3 regions of the Mesorhizobium sp. USDA 3734 genome follow, and region 3 is predicted to be linked to each of the others. Evidence: predicted binding sites of a transcription regulator. Region 3 holds the regulator's gene; each other region holds the start of a gene.

Region 1 (4,167 bases), 3.6 Mb from region 3:
TCACATCGAGCCGCTCCAGCGTCCTGACCGGGCTGTTGGCCTGGCATTGGGTCGAACGGAAGGTGGTGAAGTCATGCCGCCCAAGCAAGACCTTCGCCGCCTCATGCATGGCGCCGGCGTCGAGCCGCTTCGGCACCCACCACACCTTGCCCTTGTCGAGCGCGGCCGGCGCCCGGCGGTTGAGGATGCGGTAGAGATAGTGGCGGCCAGTGGCCGAGAAGCGAGCGTCGAAACCGTCGGAGACGACCGACGCCTTCACGATGGCAATATGGGTGCCGGCGGCCTGCAGATGAGCATTGATGGCATCGCGCACCTTGTCGCCGGGCCACGCCTTGGCGAGGTCGACATGCGCCACCTGGGCGGTCGCATGCACGCCGGCATCGGTGCGGCCGGCGGCGCGCAGCCTCACCTCTTCGCCGCAGAATTTCTCGATCGCCTGTTCGATCGCCTGCTGCACCGAAGGCTGGTCCGCCTGGTGCTGCCAGCCGGCAAACAGGCTGCCGTCATATTCGATGTCGAGGCGAAAACGCGGCAATTTGCACTCGCCTAGGCGGCGAGTGCTGAGCCGAAGGCCGAGGCGTAGACCAGCCTGCCGGCTTCCGGGGCGTCGCCCCAGGCCAGTGCCTGCAATGCCTCGCCCTGATACTCGCTCTCGAATTTTTCGGCGCGGGCGTGGCTGTAGCCGAAACGGCTGTAATAGGCCGGATCGCCCAGCACCACGGCCAGCGTCTCTCCGCCGTCCCTGAGGCGGATATGCGCCTCGCGGATCAGCGCGCCGCCAATGCCGCTGCCATGGAACGAAGGCTCCACCGCCAGCGGCGCGAGCGCCACGGCCGCAAAATTCTTGCCGCCATTCTGGACGAACAGCCGGGAAAACAGGATGTGGCCGACCACCTGGCCGTCTTCTTCCGCCACCAGTTCGGCAACGGCGTCGCCGCCCGTCACCAGCGCGTCGACCAGTCCGGCCTCCGCCTGCTGGCCGAAAGCGTGTTCCTCGACGAGGCGAATGGCCTCGCGATCCCGCGGCGTCGCCGCGCGTATCGACATCATGCTCATGAGAATTTCATTCCTTTTTCGATCTTGGCCCCGCGCAGGAATTCCGACGCGGCAGCGGGCCTTCCGCCCGCCCGTTGAACTTCGACCAGTCTGATCGCGCCTGCCCCGCAGGCGACCGTCAGCCGGTCATCGAGAATTCCTCCCGACTCGCCCAAATCTTCCGAAAGCGACAGGCCTTCGGACAGCGTCGAGCGAAGCAGTTTCAGCCGCTCCGGGCGGCCGCCAATTCCTATCTCGGACCAGGCGCCGGGAAAGGGCGACAGGCCACGAATGGTATTGTGGACCTCGCTCGCCGAGCGAGTCCAGTCCACGCGCGTCTCGGATTTATCGATTTTCTTGGCATAGGTCACCCCTTCCACCGCCTGGGCGGCAAATGTCAGGGTTTTCCTTTCCAGCCGCGTCAGCGCTTCCACCATCAGGATTGCACCGACACTCATCAACCGATCATGCAGATCGCCGGCAGTCATATCGGGTTCGATGGCGCATTTTTCAACCATTCCGACCGGGCCGGTGTCCAGACCCTCTTCCATGCGCATCACCATCATGCCGCTTTCCAGGTCGCCGGCCATGATGGCGCGTTGGATGGGTGCGGCGCCACGCCAGCGCGGCAGCAGCGATGCATGGCCGTTGATGCAGCCAAGCCGGGTTGCCTCGAGAACCGCTTTCGGCAGCAGCAAACCATAGGCGACGACCACGGCGACATCGGCCTGCAAGGCACGGAAAGCCGCCTGCTCGGCCTCGCCCTTGAGCGAAGTCGGTGTCCGCGCCTCGATGCCCAGCCGTTCCGCCTCGCGCTGCACCGGTGACGGTGTCAGCTCCAGCCCCCGCCGTCCGGCGGCGCGCGGCGGCTGGGTGTACACGGCTGATATCTCATGTCCCGCTTCGGCAATCGCGCGCAGCGTCGGCACCGAAAACTCAGGCGTGCCCATGAAGATGACGCGAAGGGGCATTTCCCCTATCCCGCCAGTTTGCCCGGCGCCTTGTCCCTGGCGAGCTTCTTGAATTTCTTCACCACCATGTCGCGCTTCAGCTTCGAGATGTGGTCGATGAACAAGACGCCGTTGAGGTGGTCGATCTCGTGCTGCAGGCAGGTTGCCATCAGGCCCTCGGCCTCCATCTCCTGCAATTTGCCGTCGCGGTCGAGATACTTGACCCGCACGGAGGCCGGACGTTCGACCTCGGCGTAATAGTCCGGGATCGACAGGCAGCCTTCCTCGTAGACGGAGCGCGCGTCGGCGCTCTCCAGGATTTCCGGGTTGATGAAGACCTGCGGCGCCGGCGTCTCGTCTTCCTTGGCCAGATCGATCACCAGCATGCGCAGCGGCTCGCCGATCTGGATTGCCGCCAGGCCGATGCCAGGTGCGTCATACATCGTCGCCAGCATATCGTCGGCTAATTTGCGCAAGGGCGCATCGACGCGTTCCACCGGCTTGGAAACCTGGCGCAGGATGGGGTCGGGAAGGATGATGAGCGGCTTGATCGGCATGGCGTTCCACCTAAGACCTCCAGCGAAAAGCGTCAACCGGTGGGCTTAAGGCTCGTTCACGTTTTGATCTGTGCCAGACTGCCGAATCGGCTATGCTGTCCACATGAATGATCTGAGCACTATCCTTTCGGAGCCCGTCGCCCGGCTTGGCGCCACCACGATCACGCTCGGCCATGCGCTGGCCTTCGGCGCGTTGCTGTTTCTTGGCCTGTTCGTGGCGCTCGTCATCGCGCTGTGGCGGTCGGCCAAGGCGCGCGCCGTGGCGGCAGCCGAGGCCGCCGATCATGCCCGCGACGGCGAGGCGCGGATGGCCGGCATTTTGCAAAGCCAGGCCGAGATGCAGGGCCGCATGGGCGCCATCGCCGAAGTGTTTGGCGCGCGCCAGGCGGAGCTGACGCAGTCGATCGGCCAGCGCCTCGACGCCATGACCGGCCGCCTTGGCCAGACCATGACCGAGCAGACGAAATCCACGCATGAGAGCCTGGCCAAATTGCAGGAACGGCTGGCGATCATCGATGTCGCGCAAGGCAACATCCAGTCGCTCGCCGGCCAGGTGGTGCAGCTGCAGGCGATCCTCTCCAACAAGCAGACGCGCGGCGCCTTCGGCCAGTCGCGCATGGAAGCGATCGTCGCCGACGGCCTGCCGCACGGCGCCTATGAATTCCAGGCGACATTGTCGAACGGCAGCCGGCCCGACTGCCTGGTGAAAATGCCGAACGGCGCGCCGTCGCTTGCCATCGACGCCAAATTTCCGCTGGAAGCCTGGAACGCCATTCGAGCCGCCGACGGCGCCGACCTGCAGAAGGTCGCCTCGCAGGCCTTCCGCCGCGACATCGAGATCCATGTCCGCGATATCTCGGAAAAATACCTGATCCAGGGCGAGACACAGGACACCGCCTTCATGTTCGTGCCGTCGGAATCGGTGTTCGCCGAGATCCACGAGAATTTCGAAGCGATCGTGCACAAGGCGCACCGCGCCCGCGTCGTCATCGTCTCGCCGTCGCTGCTGATGCTGTCGATCCAGGTCATCCAGGCGATCCTCAAGGACGCCCGCATGCGCGAACAGGCGCACCTGATCCAGGGCGAGGTCATCCGGCTGATGGAGGACGTCGCGCGTGTCGACGAGCGGGTGCGCAAGCTGCAGGTGCATTTCGGCCAGTCGGCCAAGGACATTGACGACATCCTGGTTTCGACGTCGAAGGTCACCAAGCGCGGCCAGAAGATCGAGGCGCTGGAGTTCGGCGCGCAGCCCGACGGCGATGCCGCCGCGGACGCCGCGTCACGGGCTCCGGCGGCGAAGGTCGATACGGGCGCGCGTGTTGCCGATTCGAAGACCGGACAGCTCAGGCTGAGGGTTGTCGAAGGCGACGATTAAGCCGCGCTACTGCTCCTCAATAGTCGTCATGCCTTGAAATTCCGGAAGCCAATGCAGCGCCGAGCGATGCCATTTCTGCTGTGTCGGTATCAAGTCCTGGCGTTGCCGCGCGGTCCCCACGCGAATTCCATAGACCTTTGGACCATCTCCAACCGACGTGGCGTAAAGGTGCGAACCGCAGTCGGCGCAAAAGGCCTGAGCGCGCTTGGCGCCGCTCGCCACGATCTTGATGTAGATTTTCGGTGTACCC
Region 2 (4,167 bases), 400 kb from region 3:
TCCAGGCCCATGCCGGTGTCGATCGACGGGCGCGGCAGGTCGATGCGCTCCTCCTTCGTCACCTGTTCATACTGCATGAACACCAGGTTCCAGAATTCGAGGAAACGGTCGCCATCCTCTTCCGGGCTGCCGGGAGGTCCGCCCCAGATGTGCTCGCCGCGATCGATGAAGATCTCAGAGCACGGCCCGCACGGTCCGGTGTCGCCCATCGCCCAGAAATTGTCCGAAGTCGCGATGCGAATGATGCGGTCGTCGGAAAACCCGGCGATCTTCTTCCAGAAGCCGGCCGCCTCGTCGTCCGTGTGATAGACGGTGACCAGCAGCTTGTCCTTGTTCAGCCCGAATTCCTTGGTGATCAGGTTCCAGGCAAGTTCGATGGCGCGCTCCTTGAAGTAGTCGCCAAAGGAGAAATTGCCGAGCATCTCGAAGAAAGTCAGATGGCGCGCGGTATAGCCGACATTGTCGAGATCGTTGTGCTTGCCACCGGCGCGAACGCTCTTCTGGGCGGTCGAGGCGCGCGAATAGGGCCGCTTCTCCAGACCGGTGAAGACATTCTTGAACTGCACCATGCCGGCGTTGGTGAACATCAGCGTCGGGTCGTTGCGCGGCACCAGCGGGCTCGACGCGACGATCTCGTGACCCTCCTTGCGGAAATAGTCGAGAAATGTCGACCGGATTTCGTTCACGCCACTCATGAATGCTGCCTTTTCGAGAGAACCGCCGGGCCGGCCGACGGATGATGGGCTCTGCGTCCTAGAAGATTAGGACTTGGCCTTTTAGCCGCCGCGCTTCACCCTGTCCAGAAACACGGAATTGGTCCAATCCACGGCTTTGCCAGCTGTTCGAACCGGCCTGGTTTCGCCACCAAAACGCAAAACCGCCGGCACTGGGCCGGCGGTTTCGAAACGCAATACTCGGAACTCGATTACATAAGCCTGAGATAATAGAACGCGATTATGGCCGAACTCCGGCCGGCATCGCGCACGAAGCTGTTACATGGCGCCGGATTCTTCCTCGAAGCCGTCCTCTTCGCCGCGCTCAGGGCCGCCATTCTCAAGGAATTTCTCGGCAATCAGCCCGGCATTCTGCCGGAGCGCCAGTTCGATCTCGCGCGCCGTGTCGGGATTATCGCGCAGGAACAGCTTGGCATTTTCGCGGCCCTGGCCGAGACGCTGCGAATTGTAGGAGAACCAGGCGCCCGACTTCTCGACCACGCCGGCCTTGACGCCGAGATCGACCAGTTCGCCGGTCTTGGACACGCCTTCACCATACATGATGTCGAACTCGACCACCTTGAAGGGCGGCGCCAGCTTGTTCTTGACCACCTTGACGCGGGTCTGGTTGCCGACGACCTCGTCGCGGTCCTTGACCGAGCCGATGCGGCGGATGTCGAGGCGCACCGAAGCGTAGAACTTCAGCGCGTTGCCGCCGGTGGTGGTTTCGGGCGAACCGAACATGACGCCGATCTTCATGCGGATCTGGTTGATGAAGATGACCATGGTGTTGGAGCGCGAGATCGAGGCGGTCAGCTTGCGTAGCGCCTGGCTCATCAGGCGGGCCTGCAGGCCGGGCAGCGAATCGCCCATCTCGCCTTCGATTTCGGCGCGTGGCGTCAACGCCGCGACCGAATCGACCACCAGCACGTCGATGGCGCCGGAGCGCACCAGCGTGTCGCAGATTTCCAGCGCCTGCTCACCAGTGTCGGGCTGCGAGATCAGGAGGTTTTCGAGATCGACGCCGAGCTTGCGGGCATAGACCGGGTCAAGCGCGTGCTCGGCATCGACAAAGGCGCAGATGCCGCCCTTCTTCTGCGCTTCAGCCACGGTGTGCAGGGCCAGCGTCGTCTTGCCCGAGCTTTCCGGCCCGTAGATCTCGACGATGCGGCCGCGCGGCAGGCCACCGACGCCAAGCGCGATGTCAAGCCCAAGCGAGCCGGTCGGCACCGTTTCGATCTCGACGACCTGCTCGTTCGCGCCGAGCCGCATGATCGAGCCCTTGCCGAAAGCCCGCTCGATTTGCGACAGCGCCGCATCCAGAGCCTTTGATTTGTCCACCGCTTTGTCCTCTACCAGCCGCAAAGAATTCTGAGCCATGATACATCACCCCTTGGTCGTCAATGAAGGCCGGACAATCCGTAATCCCTGCCAATTTGTACCTTTTTTGTTCTCGTTTGGCAAGAGGGGTCAAATATCTGAAAAACAATCAATATCCAGATTTGTTCTTTTTTTGTCTCACGATTTCGTTTCACGATGCATTCCGCATTGGGCCAGACGGCTCGATTGTTTCGATCTGCCGAATCGCTGCCTTGCATGCGAAGCTTCGTCCCGCAGCCTAGCGCTTGTGCGGCTGGAATAACAAAGGTCATATCGCCGGCATGCTGAAATCCGCGAAAATACTGGCCATAGGCGGCGCCCATATCGACCGGCGCGGCCAGGTGTCCGGCGCTTACGTGCCTGCCGCCTCCAATCCCGGCTCGATGCGCGAGGATGTCGGCGGCGGCGTTTTCAACGCACTGCGCAGCGCCGTGCTGCGTGGCGTCTCCGCGTCGCTGATGTCGGTGCGTGGCGGCGATGCCGCCGCCGACACCGTGTCACGAGCCATCGCCGAGGCAGGCATTGCCGACCTGTCGGCGGTGTTCCTCGACCGCACCACGCCGAGCTATACGGCGCTGATCGACCGCGAGGGCGAGCTGATCGTCGGCTTTGCCGACATGGCGCTCTATGATTTGGCGTTTCCCAAGCAGATCAGGCGCTCCAAGGTCCGGGAGGTGATCGCCGCCGCCGATGCCGTCTTCTGCGACGCCAACCTGCCGACGGCGGCACTGGAGCGGCTGGTTTTTCTTGCTGCTGGCAAACCCGTTTTCGCCATTGCCATTTCGCCGGCCAAGATCGTGCGTTTGAAGCCGGTTCTCGGCAATCTGGCTGTCGTCTTCATGAACCGGCGCGAAGCGATCGCGCTGGCAGACCTGGACGCTGCGGCCTCTCCGCAAGACATCGTCGACGGGCTGAGACGCGCAGGGCTCAAGAGCGGCGTGGTGACGGCGGGCGGCGGCCCCATGCTGGGCTTCGATGAAGCCGGCGCCTTCTCGATCCTGCCGCCGCCGCCAAGAAAGGTCGCCGACGTCACCGGCGCCGGCGATGCGCTGGCGGGCGCAACGGTCGCCGCCTTGCTGCGCGGCCTCTCTCTGCGGGCAGCTCTGCGCGAGGGTATCGCCGCGGCGACGCTTGCCATCGAAAGCGCCAACGCCGTTCCCGAATTCACCACGGCGAGCTTCGCGGAAGCACTGGCTCTTGTGCCGGATGCCAGGGAAGTGGCATGAGACCGGCAAATTCTTAGTGCCGCAGTGTTGCCGAGCGTCCCGATGGACGCGCCGCACTCCGGATTGGAGATCGAGATGACCCCAGAGACCGCCCGCCCCTTCATCGATATCCACGCGCCTGTGGCGCAGGCCCTGGCGGCCGGCCGGCCGGTGGTGGCGCTGGAAAGCACCATCATCACCCATGGTATGCCCTACCCCGACAACGGCGCCATGGCGGCCGACGTCGAAAAGATCATCAGCGATGGCGGCGCCGTGCCGGCGACGATCGCCGTGGTCGGCGGCCGCATCAAGATCGGGCTTTCGGACGGCGAGCGCGAATCGCTGGCGATGACGGGCGACGCCATGAAGCTGTCGCGCGCCGACCTCGGCTTCGCCGTGGCGCAAGGGCGCACCGGCGGCACCACGGTCGCCGCCACGATGATCGCGGCGCATATGGTCGGCATAAAAGTGTTCGCCACCGGCGGCATCGGCGGCGTGCACAAGGGTGCGGAAAAGAGTTTCGACATTTCCGCTGATCTCGACGAGCTGGCGCGCACGCCGGTCATCGTCGTGTCGGCCGGCGCCAAGGCCATCCTCGACATCGAAAAGACGCTGGAGGTGCTGGAGACGCGCGGTGTGCCGGTGATCGGCCATGGCTGCGAGACGATGCCGGCCTTCTGGTCCAGGCATTCACCGTTCCGCGCGCCGCTGACCCTGCACAGGCCGGAAGAGATCGCGCATTTCTACCAGACGCGTCTGGCGCTTGGCCTCGGCGGCGGCATGCTGATCGCCAATCCGGTGCCGGAAAACCACGAAATCCCCGCTGAAGAGATGGCCGGCTACATCGAAGCCGCGCAGAAGGCCGCCGA
Region 3 (4,167 bases):
CGGCACCATCATGGGTTTGCTGCGCGGTGCCTTCGCCCTGTTCCCGGACTTTTCCGCGCGCCGTCCGGTCAAGAAATATGCAGCCGCCGCGGCACTGTTCTCGATCGCCGCCTATCTCATCATCTCTGGCGTCGTCGTTGCCGCCGAGCGCAGCTTCATCATGCTGGCGGTGATGCTGATTGCCGTGCTGTTCGATCGGGCAGCACTCACCATGCGCAATCTGGCGATCTCGGCGATCGCCGTCATTGTGGTGTCGCCGCATGAGGTGGTCGGCCCGAGTTTCCAGATGTCCTTCGCGGCGACCGCAGCACTTGTCGGCGCCTATGCCGGCTGGTCGGATCATCGTGCGGGGAAAACCAGACCGCCGCCGCCAAAGCGATCCTTGCCTGGCTTCCTGACGCGAAAATTCCTGCTGGCGGCGGGAGGCTTGGCCATGACATCCATCATCGCCGGCAGCGCCACGGCGCTGTTTGCCATCTGGCATTTTCAGCGCGTGTCGCCGCTCAGCCTGTTCGCCAATCTGGCCATCATGCCGATTGTGTCACTGGTTGTCATGCCTTTTGCCGTCCTCAGTGCGCTGGCGATGCCCTTTGGCGCCGATGGTCCCTTTCTCTATGTGATGGGCAAGGGCCTGACGGCGATGATCGCCATGTCCGGATGGATTTCCGAGCGTTCACCTGTCGATGGGGTCGGATTGATTTCGCAGCAGTCCGTGCTGCTGGTGGCGATTGCCCTGGTCATCGCGACGATGGCGACGACGTGGCTGCGGCTTGCGGCTCTTCCCTTCGCGCTTGTTGGCCTGTTGACCTTCTCGGATACGCGCACGCCGGACGTGCTGATCTCGGAGGACGCCCGACTGGTTGCGTTGCCGATCGGCGGCGGCGAGCTCGCCGTCAGCCGCGCACGGCCGAACGAATTCACGGTCGACAACTGGAAACGCGCACTGACATCCGAAACCATCGTCGTGCCGGAGGTGTTCGACAAGGGCGACGGGCAATTCGAGATCGCGGATGCCCCGGAACTGCCGCCGGGATCGCCGTTCTATTGCACCTCGGGCGTCTGTCTGGCCAGGCACACGTCCGGTGCGATCATTGCCTATGTCGAAGACCGAAAAGACACCTGGAAAGCCTGCGGCTTTGCCGAGCTGATCGTTGTCAATGACGCGACGGCCTATGACGCCTGTCACAATCCGCTGGTTCTCGTCATCACCAAGCGACAACTGGCTCGCAAAGGCAGCGCTGCCATCTTCTTCGATCGCCAGTCGGCGACCACGCCGGCAACCGTCAGCTTCGCGGTGGACAGGCCCTACCGGCCCTGGCATGTGCAACGCAAATTCTCACGCGAGGCGAGGGGACTGCCGCCCTTCAAGAAACCCGAGAAGCCAGTGGTTAAACCGCAGCCACCTCAGTAGCGGCGGATCAGGCCGACGAGCTTGCCTTGCACCTTGACCCTGTCCGGGCCAAAAATACGGGTTTCATAGGCTGGATTGGCGGCTTCGAGAGCAATCGAGGCGCCCTTGCGGCGGAACCGCTTCAGCGTTGCTTCCTCTTCATCCACCAGCGCCACGATGATTTCACCAGGGCTCGCCGTATCGGCATTGCGGATGATGACGGTATCGCCGTCGAAGATGCCGGCATCGATCATCGAGTCGCCCTTGACCTCCAGGGCATAGTGCTCGCCGCCCATGATCATGTCCGGCGGCACAGAAATCGAGTGCGTCTGATGCTGGATGGCATCGATCGGCACACCTGCCGCGATGCGGCCCATCACCGGGATCGAAATGGCGGAGACCACGTCGTCGTCATTGCCGGCCGAAGACATCCGCGAAGGCGCCGGCTTGACCTGACGGCCAAGGCCGCCTTGACCAAGACTGCCCTGGATGATGCTCGGCGAGAACTTTTTTGCCGCGTTGAGGCCGGGAGCGATCGAATCCGGCAGCCGCAACACTTCCAGCGCGCGTGCCCGGTTGGGCAGCCGGCGAATGAAGCCGCGCTCCTCCAGAGCCGTGATCAGCCGGTGAATCCCGGATTTGGAGGCAAGATCGAGCGCCTCCTTCATCTCGTCGAAGGATGGCGGAATGCCGCTTTCCTTGAGGCGTTCATGGATGAACATCAGCAGTTCGTGTTGCTTGCGCGTCAGCATGGCGGCCCCCAGGGTACCTGAAACCAGAATCAGAAAAACAAACCCAGAACAAACACTATCTGTTCCAGTTGTGTTCTGCAACTGTTTAAAGTTTAATGAATTTGTTAAGGTGGCGGAAATTATTCGGCGTTTTCCAGCGGGTCTCGTCGCCGGCTGCATGCCGTCAAAGTGCCCTTTCCCGCATTGAAATTGTTATGGTTAATTGCCTGTGGCCCATCCCGAGCTCAGGTTTGGCATGATCCGCCGATAAGCCCTCGACGGGAGAATTGCCAGTTTTCCTGGGGGCTCGTTTGCCGTGAACGAAACGAAGCCAAAACGCCAACCTTGGTTAATTATCGCAGCCAGCGCTGGCCACCAGCAATGAACGCGTTTGCGAGCTGGAAATTCGTCCCTCGGTCATCTGACTAAGGGGGAGCCGGCGACAACAGATCGTCGAGAGGGCTGCGTCAGGTAACGGCCTCCTTGACGGCGAAACGCTGGTCCTTCCATGCACCCGTGCGCAGAATGTCTTCCAGCACCTCAACCGCCAGCCACACATCCTTGTAGCCGACATAGAGCGGCGTGAAGCCGAAACGGATGGTCGATGGCGCGCGGAAGTCACCGATCACCCCACGCTCGATCAGCGCCCGCATGATTTGATAGCCATGGTCGTGAAGGAACGATACCTGGCTGCCGCGTCTGGTCGCGTCGCGGGTGGTCTCCAGCGTGAGACCATAGGCGCCGCACTTCGCTTCGACGAGCTGGATGAACAGTTCGGTCAGCGCGACGCTCTTCTTTCGCAATGCCGCCATGTCGACGTCGTTCCAGATGGCAAGCGCACCCTTGAGCGCCCGCATCGACAGGACCGGCTGCGTGCCGCACAGAAAGCGGCGGATGCCGGTGCCGGCAACATAGCCCCGTTCGAAGGCAAAGGGCCGCACATGCCCCCACCAGCCGCTGAGTGGCTGGCTGATCTCGCCGTGGTGGCGCTGCGCGGCATAGATAAAGGCCGGCGCGCCCGGACCGCCGTTGAGGTACTTGTAGGTGCAACCGATGGCGAAATCGGCATTTGCGTGGTCGAGCTCGACCGGCAGAGCACCCGCGGTGTGGCAGAGATCCCAGACGATCAGCGCTCCGGCCGCATGAGCCTTGCGCGTCAGCGCCGCCATGTCGCGCAGTTCACCCGATTTGTAATTGACGTGGTTGACCAGCACCACCGCGACGCTTTCGTCGATCAGCTCTTCGATGGTTGGCGCGTCGACGCCCGCGAGGCGCAGCAGGACGCCATCCCTGGTCGAGGCCACGCCTTCGGCGATGTACAGGTCGGTGGGAAAACTGTCCCCCTCGGCGACGATGGCCAGCCGGCCGGGCCGCATCTGCAGCGCCGCATGCAGCACCTTGTAGATGTTGGTCGACGTCGTGTCGCAGACCACGGTCTGGCCTGCCGCGGCTCCTATCAGTCGCCCGAGCTGGTCGCCGAGTTCGATCGGCATCTCGAACCATCCGGCTGTATTCCAGGCTCGGATGAGATCCTGGGCCCATTCCTGGGTCGCCGCTTGCTGCAGTTCGCCGAAAACGGCATGCGACGCTGCCCCCAGTGAATTGCCGTCGAGATAGATCACCCCCTCCGGCAGAATGAAACGATCGCGCATGGCACGCAGCGGATCCGTGGCATCCATCGCTTCGATTGCAGCGAGATCAGGTATTCCACTCATGGTCGGTCAGTCCTCGGTTATTCGCGAAGGGTTTTCCGCCACAAGCGCTTCCCCTCAGTGTGCCTGTTTTCATTTCGATGATGTCAGAGCCGGGTGCGGACCGTCCACAGCTCCGGGAACAGCACCACCTCGAGCATCTTCTTCAGATACGAAGCACCCGAGGTTCCTCCGGTGCCGCGTTTCAGGCCGATGATGCGCTCGACCGTGGTGACGTGGTTGAAGCGCCAGCGGCGGAAATAGTCCTCGAAGTCGACCAGCTTCTCGGCCAGTTCGTAGAACATCCAGTAGCGCTGCGGATCGCGGTAGATGGTCTGCCAGGCGACCAGGACTT

What was found. The regulator LexA, encoded in region 3, represses DNA repair genes until DNA is damaged. The targets are predictions, from matches to a motif close to TGTTCNNNNTGTGTTCNG.
Region 1: the regulator LexA is predicted to act here: its motif matches at 2,596-2,613, upstream of ACZ89F_RS31190 (DNA recombination protein RmuC).
Region 2: the regulator LexA is predicted to act here: its motif matches at 2,151-2,168, upstream of recA (recombinase RecA).

What each region holds. Positions count from the first base shown of each region.
Region 1 is NZ_JBWCCW010000001.1:6,527,393-6,531,559, reverse strand. Features, by position in the region: gene truA (tRNA pseudouridine(38-40) synthase TruA) at 1-535, opposite strand, end outside; gene ACZ89F_RS31205 (GNAT family N-acetyltransferase) at 547-1,056, opposite strand; gene fmt (methionyl-tRNA formyltransferase) at 1,053-2,006, opposite strand; gene def (peptide deformylase) at 2,012-2,542, opposite strand; gene ACZ89F_RS31190 (DNA recombination protein RmuC) at 2,646-3,917, shown strand; gene ACZ89F_RS31185 (GFA family protein) at 3,924-4,167, opposite strand, start outside.
Region 2 is NZ_JBWCCW010000001.1:3,278,198-3,282,364, forward strand. Features, by position in the region: gene alaS (alanine--tRNA ligase) at 1-695, opposite strand, end outside; gene recA (recombinase RecA) at 993-2,093, opposite strand; gene ACZ89F_RS15955 (carbohydrate kinase family protein) at 2,375-3,319, shown strand; gene ACZ89F_RS15960 (pseudouridine-5'-phosphate glycosidase) at 3,395-4,167, shown strand, end outside.
Region 3 is NZ_JBWCCW010000001.1:2,879,154-2,883,320, forward strand. Features, by position in the region: gene ACZ89F_RS13760 (ComEC/Rec2 family competence protein) at 1-1,411, shown strand, start outside; gene lexA (transcriptional repressor LexA) at 1,405-2,142, opposite strand; gene kynU (kynureninase) at 2,589-3,836, opposite strand; gene kynA (tryptophan 2,3-dioxygenase) at 3,920-4,167, opposite strand, start outside.